DNA from 2 places in the Metabacillus sp. cB07 genome. Region 1 is predicted to be linked to the other one. Evidence: a T-box and tRNA genes for the amino acid it is inferred to sense, from the RefSeq annotation. Region 1 holds a T-box; the other holds one or more tRNA genes.
What was found. The T-box of region 1 lies ahead of trpS (tryptophan--tRNA ligase). A T-box ahead of a tRNA ligase gene usually reads a tRNA of that ligase, here a tRNA-Trp.
Positions count from the first base shown of each region.

Region 2: it encodes a tRNA-Trp, which carries the amino acid that the T-box ahead of trpS (tryptophan--tRNA ligase) is inferred to sense. The anticodon was not compared.

Region 1 covers NZ_CP069296.1:1,001,440-1,005,633, forward strand. Annotated here, with positions in the region: gene JOJ89_RS04990 (YjbA family protein) at 1-641, shown strand, start outside; gene JOJ89_RS04995 (STAS domain-containing protein) at 799-1,284, shown strand; gene trpS (tryptophan--tRNA ligase) at 1,330-2,319, opposite strand; T-box leader at 2,372-2,586, opposite strand; gene JOJ89_RS05005 (DUF3899 domain-containing protein) at 2,634-2,993, opposite strand; gene JOJ89_RS05010 (peptide ABC transporter substrate-binding protein) at 3,410-4,194, shown strand, end outside.
Region 2 covers NZ_CP069296.1:624,108-628,301, reverse strand. Annotated here, with positions in the region: gene JOJ89_RS03310 (cupin domain-containing protein) at 1-434, opposite strand, end outside; gene JOJ89_RS03305 (hypothetical protein) at 649-1,284, opposite strand; tRNA gene JOJ89_RS03300 (tRNA-Leu) at 1,530-1,610, opposite strand; tRNA gene JOJ89_RS03295 (tRNA-Leu) at 1,646-1,731, opposite strand; tRNA gene JOJ89_RS03290 (tRNA-Cys) at 1,753-1,826, opposite strand; tRNA gene JOJ89_RS03285 (tRNA-Gly) at 1,836-1,910, opposite strand; tRNA gene JOJ89_RS03280 (tRNA-Gln) at 1,969-2,043, opposite strand; tRNA gene JOJ89_RS03275 (tRNA-His) at 2,077-2,149, opposite strand; tRNA gene JOJ89_RS03270 (tRNA-Trp) at 2,177-2,250, opposite strand; tRNA gene JOJ89_RS03265 (tRNA-Tyr) at 2,268-2,352, opposite strand; tRNA gene JOJ89_RS03260 (tRNA-Thr) at 2,362-2,437, opposite strand; tRNA gene JOJ89_RS03255 (tRNA-Phe) at 2,451-2,526, opposite strand; tRNA gene JOJ89_RS03250 (tRNA-Asp) at 2,537-2,612, opposite strand; tRNA gene JOJ89_RS03245 (tRNA-Met) at 2,616-2,692, opposite strand; tRNA gene JOJ89_RS03240 (tRNA-Val) at 2,775-2,850, opposite strand; tRNA gene JOJ89_RS03235 (tRNA-Glu) at 2,866-2,940, opposite strand; tRNA gene JOJ89_RS03230 (tRNA-Ser) at 2,950-3,039, opposite strand; tRNA gene JOJ89_RS03225 (tRNA-Asn) at 3,044-3,118, opposite strand; rRNA gene rrf (5S ribosomal RNA) at 3,135-3,250, opposite strand; rRNA gene JOJ89_RS03215 (23S ribosomal RNA) at 3,379-4,194, opposite strand, start outside.

The DNA.
Region 1 (4,194 bases):
TGGATCAGGTTCCTCTGTTTAGAGTAAATTCGGTTTTATTCCATTATATTGAAAACGATTTGTCGGAGCTGCCGCAGGGACTGCTTAAGGACGCCTTTCAAAAGGCATATATCAGAAAAAATCATGAACGGATTCAGCTTGATTATTGTTTTGTCGTCACAGACGGCGAAGGAATTCTTGCCGTTGATACAATCGGCTACAGTATTCCTGTCCGCAAAAGCCGGCTCATTCCAAGACAGGAACAGCTGGTATATGAAATGATAAAAGAAGTAGAAGCTGAAGAATATACGTATGAGGCAGAAATTCTTGAAAAAGAATTTCACATCCTCTCTCCAAGTCCATCTCAAATGAACGGGCTGACCCGCAAGGAGAGACAGCTTAAGCAGCTGCTGTTTATGGCCCTGGATCAGCTTCAGTCAACTAAGAATGCAGCAGAGGTGAAATACTGGTATACAGAATGGAATCCGTCTATGTACGAAACCATTCAGGATTTAAGCTTTGAGGATGTGTGGCAAAAGCTTTACAATGAGACTGTTTCAGGCTGGAGCCCGAAACACATGATTCTTACAGAAAACTTGATTAAAGGCCAGCCCTTTTTTGAAAAACTGTGGGATATGGAGCATGAATCAAAAGTAAATTGAGACAAGCTTAAAAGAAGCCAAAATTGGCTTCTTTTCTGTTTTTGCATTCTGTCCAGAAAAGAATCCGAAAAAACGTTCCAAAAACTTCAATTTACAGGTAAACAAGCTGAAACAATGGTAAAATGAAAGAAAGTCATTCATTTGAGCGAGGGCATATATGATAAGTGAAAAAGAAAAAGTGGAAGAGCTGCAGGCAGAGATATTCGAATTGAAACGGCAGCTTTGGGAACAAGAAGAACTGATCAGAGAAATTTCTGTTCCGATTATTCCTTCGATCATACCGGAAACCATTCTTGTGCCGATTACCGGGAAGCTTTCATCAGATCGGTTTGATATGATTACATCTAAAATTCTGGAAACATCTCACGCAAATGAAGTTGCCACTGTCATCATCGATTTTACCGCTATATCAGAACGGGAAATCGGGGAGGTTGAACTGTTTGGATCCTATATCCAGCAATTGACGGCTGCAGTAAGGCTCATGGGCATTCAGATTCTGTTCGTCGGTTTTGGCCCTGCTGTCATCCAGCTGTTAATTTCATCTGGCTTATCAAACAGCCAGGACATCAAGACGTTTTTAACCTTCCGGACGGCACTGCAGTACTTAATGATGGAAAAAGGCATGGAATTTGAAAAAATGTAGCAGGTAAAAAAAGGGGGAGAGCTCTTAATGAGCCCTCTCCCGTTTTTATTTTCGTTTTCTTCCAAGACCCATTGCGCTTTCCATCTTTTTAATCATTTTTCCCGCCTGTGCGTTTGCACGCTCAGCCCCGCGGTCAAGGATTTCGTCAAGTTCATCTGATTCAACAAGAGAATAATATTTTTCCTGAATTGGCTGCAGGGCGTTGATCACGGCAGCAGCGGTGTCGGCTTTAAAATCTCCGTAGCCTTTTCCTTCATATTTTTTCTCCAGGTCTTCGATGGAAATGCCTGAGAGAATAGAAAAGATGGAGAGGAGGTTAGATACGCCAGGCTTATTCTCTTTATCAAATTTCACGATGCCCTCTGAATCGGTAACCGCACTTTTGATCTTCTTTTCAATCACTTTCGGATCGTCCAGCAGTGTGATAAATGCTTTCTGGTTTGGATCTGATTTGCTCATTTTTTTCGTCGGATCTGCAAGGGACATAATTCTTGCACCGATCTTTGGAATGCGCACTTCAGGGACGGTAAAGATGTCATTGTATTTTTTATTGAAACGTTCGGCTAAGTCTCTTGTGAGCTCCAGATGCTGTTTCTGGTCTTCGCCGACTGGAACGAGATCCGTTTTATATAGTAGAATGTCGGCAGCCATCAGAGGCGGATAGGTTAACAGTCCGGCAGAAACGGCTTCTTTGCCAGCTGATTTGTCCTTGAACTGAGTCATTCGCTCAAGTTCGCCGATATAGGCCACACATTGCATCATCCATCCAGCCTGTGCGTGTGCCGGAACCTCTGACTGAATGAACAATGTTGCTTTTTCAGGATCAAGTCCTACAGCTAAATATAGTGCTGCAAGGCTTTTTATGCTCTTGCGGAGCTGCAGGCGGTCCTGCGGCTGTGTGATGGCATGCTGGTCAACAATGCAAAAATAGCAGTCATAATCATTCTGCAGGTCAACAAACTGTTTCATAGCTCCGATATAGTTTCCTAATGTGACATTACCTGTGGGCTGGATGCCCGAAAAAATAGTTTTCATATCCTCACTCCTTCTTAAAATAACGCAAAAAAGCCCATTCGTCCCCTTGACTAAAAGGGACGAATGGACCGCGGTGCCACCCTGATTATTTCTGCAGCAGAAATCACTTAGCGTCTTTTATCGCAAGACGAAACGGCTGATCCTACTTTGAAGTTCAGTCAGCTGCTCAAAAGTCCATTCCGCAGTGTTTATTGTCCGCCTTTCACCAGGCAGCAGACTCTCTGAAAAATAAGGTCACTGTGTACTACTCTTTTTCATCGCATTTACATGTTATTTCCTATATTATAGTGGCTTTCGGACTCGTTTTCAACTGTTCAAAAATAATAAACAGCAAGAGCTGCAAGCATTGTAGCTGCAAGAACCAGTCCGGCAAACAAAAACGGGGTATATTCAACCCGCAGGAGTTCAGAGAAGAGTCTCATTTCCTCTACTTCCTTCTTATCAAGGTCCCGGCCTTTGGATTGAAAGGTCCTTCTGAACCCCTGAGTGATGCCGTCAAAAAATCCGCCTTCAGCAACCAGAAGAAATAGGGAAGTAAAGAGCAGAAGCCCGGAAATGTAAAATGAAATATTGATATAATGCAGCAGGCTGATCTCCTGATAGAAAAGCAGCGAAAGTAGCAAGACTAGAACAAATGACACGGTGAAGGCTGATAAAAATAATTTTCGGTTCATAAATACCCTCTTTTTTCTTTTTATATTACTAAATTACGGGGATGATCAATAGTTTTTTTATATTGAAATATATAAAAAAAATTATTGTGAGAAAAGTAATACTACTCAGAATATTGTCAGTTTCCCTGCAAAATAGTTTATTAGCTATTGTTGTATATTGTATACATTTTTAATTTTACTTACAATTTAAAATCTTTACAAAGGCAGTGCTTCTGGCCATTTTTATGTTAAATGAATGAAATATCATGAAGAAATACTGTGGATAATATAGGTATAAAGGACTATTTTTGCTTTAAAAAAGTCTTAATTTTATTGCATTTGTGTAAATTTTATTAAAAAAATGAATGTACAAAAATTCGAAAGCTTGTATAATAGTGTTTGTAAGAATTTTTTAAAAATAAAAGGGAGGGTAATAAATGAAAAAGTCAAAATTTTCATTGCTTTTAGTCCTTTCGCTTGTACTGAGCGTTTTCTTAACTGCTTGCTACGGCGGAGGCGGATCCAGTTCTTCTGATGGAGGAGACAAAGACAAAGACTCTAAAGAAGCAGCTAATGTGCCTCAGGAGCTGAAAGTACTTGAATCTTCTGAGATTCCATCTATGGACTCAGTTCTTGCAGAAGATACAATCAGTTTATCTCAATTAAACAATACGAATGAAGGTTTATACCGTATTGATGAAAACCAGGAGCCAATCCCGGGTATGGCTGACGGCGAGCCGGAAGCTAACGAAGACGGCACTGAGTACACAATCAAAATCAAAGAAGACGCTAAATGGTCTAATGGAGAGCCTGTAACAGCTAACGACTTCGTTTTTGCATGGCAGCGCGCTCTTAACCCTGACACAGGATCTGCTTACGGTCCATACATGATGATGGGTAAAATCAAAAATGCTGAAGCATTATATAATGGTAAAGCTAAACCTGAAGATCTTGGAGTTAAAGCTCAAGACGAAAAGACACTTGTTGTGACTCTTGAAAAACCGATTCCTTTCTTCAAGTCATTAATGGCATTCCCTACGTTCTATCCTCAGAACCAAAAGTATGTTGAAGAGCAAGGCGAAAATTTCGGTAAGAAGTCTGAAAATTTAGTGTTCAACGGACCATTCGCAATCAATGGATGGGAAGGACCTGCTGATACTGAGTGGACTTTAGAGAAAAACGCTGAGTACTGGGATGCAAAAAATGTAAGTCTTGAGAAAAT
Region 2 (4,194 bases), 380 kb from region 1:
ACATTGTGCCACGTTCCGGCCGGTATGATGATCGCCGTATCATCATAGACGTTTCGCATGAAAGGCAATTGGTCTTTGCTCTTGCCCATCTGAACAATCCCCTGCCCCTCTTCAACCCGCAGGAACTGATCAACATCAGGATGCATCTCCAAACCGATATCTTCACCCGGATTAAGACTCATTAACGTAAGCTGCAGGTGAGTTCCTGTCCATAACGCCGTCCGGAAATTATTGTTCAGCAGCGTCGCTTCATTAATATTAATAACAAATGGCTCTTTTCCATAATCCTTTAATGAGAGTCTGTAATCACCCATCTCAGAGGGGTAGCTGCCTGGATAGTTCCAATAGGCCGGTTCTCTGTAGTAATTGTTCATCGGTGCATGAACTTGAGGATAATAAGGATTTGGATACCAATAATTCGGATAATAATACATTCTTCTCCACCCTTTCAGCGCATATAAAAGCATCATATGCAGGGAGGTGGGCGGGGGGTACTTGGGGTTGAATTTATATGATTGAGTCAACACGATGGGCGTTCAGATATAACAAAAAAGCCAATGCTCTGTTTGCTTAGAGCATTGACTTTGCTTGTTTTTATGTAAGCTATAGATGCCGGTGATCGGGGTCAAACCGACACTCCAGAAGCAACTATTTCTCCATTTTTCTAGAGCTACTATCCAATCGATTTGAAGCACTATCTAACTTCTCATTAACAATATCAAGAGACTTAAATAATGAATTGAAAATAGGAACAGCAATTTTATATAGTAGGACAAAAATAAAACTAAAAACTGAAGTGACAAAACGTATAACACTACCGGAAAATACCCAAGTTACTTTAAAAAGTAGTTCTATTATTAATAAAATGGATCTGACAAGCCCACTAAATGGAAACGTCGGAATAATGTTTCTCAACTTTTCTATATATTGAAAAACAATATAGTAAATTCCCGGAAAAAATTTGTCAATAAAGCCAATGATTGAAAATACAACTCCATAATTAATGAACAAATTTAATAACTCATTATCATTGAAATAATAGGTTTGGTTATATTCGTTATACAAAGCATTATGTTCTATTAACCCCATAGTGAAAAGAAACTCAATAAAAAGATATATTAGATTATACATTGTTACAAACATAACCAACTTAAATTTAAATAGTATCCATCCTATTATGATTAGAAAAGCTACCTTAATCCAAGAATTTAATTCTACTGTTGAACATTTGGGAGACACCTTTTTATTTTCCTTAAATCTACTCCTACTATTTAGCTCATTCATATTCTACCCCTCTAACATAAATACTTATAATTCATGTATATGGATATATTATACAACAAACGAAAAGACTTTTAGTGCTTTTTATTCATTAATATTTACCTACTCATATAAAGATTATTTATCATTTGACTTAATAGTAAAAATATCTTTTAAATAATTCCTCTTTCGTGCAAATAAATATTTTTATATAAAAAAAGACTTCCTAACATGTTGTTAGAAAGTCTTTAGATTTATTACTTTTTAGATACCGGTGGTCGGGGTCGAACCGACACTCCAGAGGAACACGATTTTGAGTCGTGCGCGTCTGCCAATTCCGCCACACCGGCAAATTGATCATTTTCTTGAACTGGATACTGGTTGATGCCGAGGACCGGAATCGAACCGGTACGGTAGTCACCTACCGCAGGATTTTAAGTCCTGTGCGTCTGCCAGTTCCGCCACCCCGGCTAAGGGTGAGTTCATAAAAATTGGAGGCGACACCCGGATTTGAACCGGGGATAAAGGTTTTGCAGACCTCTGCCTTACCACTTGGCTATGCCGCCTTAAGATTCTGGAGCGGAAGACGGGATTCGAACCCGCGACCCCCACCTTGGCAAGGTGGTGTTCTACCACTGAACTACTTCCGCATTCGCTGTAATTGTATCTTATGCAGCTGGTGCACAAAGATGACTGTTAAAGTGAAAATGGCTGGGCTAGCTGGATTCGAACCAGCGCATGACGGAGTCAAAGTCCGTTGCCTTACCGCTTGGCTATAGCCCAAAACAAAAATAAAAACCCTAATAAGTAAAAAGGGGCGACTGATGGGAATCGAACCCACGAATGCCAGAGCCACAATCTGGTGCGTTAACCACTTCGCCACAGCCGCCATTATACTATATAAGATTAATTAAATTGGCAGGGGTAGTAGGACTCGAACCCACACCGGAGGTTTTGGAGACCTCTGTTCTACCTTTAAACTATACCCCTGTATTCTTTTTTAAAAATGGTGGAGGGGGACGGATTCGAACCGCCGAACCCTGAGGGAGCGGATTTACAGTCCGCCGCGTTTAGCCACTTCGCTACCCCTCCACATTTCAGTGGTGCCGGCAAGAGGACTTGAACCCCCAACCTACTGATTACAAGTCAGTTGCTCTACCAATTGAGCTACACCGGCATATAAGTGTAAATGGTGGCTTGGGACGGAATCGAACCGCCGACACAAGGATTTTCAGTCCTTTGCTCTACCGACTGAGCTACCAAGCCTTTATAAAAATGGCGGTCCCGACCGGGATCGAACCGGCGATCTCCTGCGTGACAGGCAGGCATGTTAACCGCTACACCACGGGACCATTTGGTTGCGGGGACAGGATTTGAACCTGCGACCTTCGGGTTATGAGCCCGACGAGCTACCAGACTGCTCCACCCCGCGATAATAATAAGGTAATTCTTTTTCGTCCCGATAAGTTGGTGTTAAACCTGCTTGACCGTTACGCTGCTGCTTTGAATTTTCATGGTGGAGGATGACGGGCTCGAACCGCCGACCCTCTGCTTGTAAGGCAGATGCTCTCCCAGCTGAGCTAATCCTCCGCAGTGAAAATATGTTGGTGACCCGTACGGGATTCGAACCCGTGTTACCGCCGTGAAAGGGCGGTGTCTTAACCGCTTGACCAACGGGCCATAAAGTTGTGGCGGAGAGCAAGGGATTCGAACCCTTGAGACGGGTTACCGCCTACACGATTTCCAATCGTGCTCCTTCGGCCACTCGGACAGCTCTCCAAAATGGCTCCGCAGGTAGGACTCGAACCTACGACCGATCGGTTAACAGCCGATAGCTCTACCACTGAGCTACTGCGGAATAATAATTTTCACCAGCCTGGCAACGTCCTACTCTCACAGGGGGAAACCCCCAACTACCATCGGCGCTAAAGAGCTTAACTTCCGTGTTCGGCATGGGAACGGGTGTGACCTCTTTGCCATCATCACCAGACATAGTGACAAAAATTATTATACTATGAAATCCGAAGATTTCAAGCTTTTTTTTGAAAGAAGTTATTCTTTCAAAACTGAATAACGTTTGATAACAAGATTCACGTGCAATTTACGCTTAGTTAGACTGTGGTTAAGTCCTCGAACGATTAGTATCTGTCAGCTCCACACGTCACCGCGCTTCCACCTCAGACCTATCAACCTGATCATCTTTCAGGGTTCTTACTCACAAATGTGATGGGAAATCTCATCTTGAGGGGGGCTTCATGCTTAGATGCTTTCAGCACTTATCCCTTCCGCACATAGCTACCCAGCGATGCCTTTGGCAAGACAACTGGTACACCAGCGGTGCGTCCATCCCGGTCCTCTCGTACTAAGGACAGCTCCTCTCAAATTTCCTGCGCCCACGACGGATAGGGACCGAACTGTCTCACGACGTTCTGAACCCAGCTCGCGTACCGCTTTAATGGGCGAACAGCCCAACCCTTGGGACCGACTACAGCCCCAGGATGCGATGAGCCGACATCGAGGTGCCAAACCTCCCCGTCGATGTGGACTCTTGGGGGAGATAAGCCTGTTATCCCCGGGGTAGCTTTTATCCGTTGAGCGATGGCCCTTCCATGCGGAACCACCGGATCACTAAGCCCGACTTTCGTCCCTGCTCGACTTGTAGGTCTCGCAGTCAGCTCCCTTGTGCCTTTACACTCTGCGAATGATTTCCAACCATTCTGAGGGAACCTTTGGGCGCCTCCGTTACATTTTAGGAGGCGACCGCCCCAGTCAAACTGCCCGCCTGACACTGTCTCCCAGCCCGGTAAGGGCTGCGGGTTAGAATTTCAATACAGCAAGGGTAGTATCCCACCAATGCCTCCACCGAAGCTTGCGCTCCGGCTTCCAAGGCTCCTACCTATCCTGTACAAGCTGTACCAAAATTCAATATCAGGC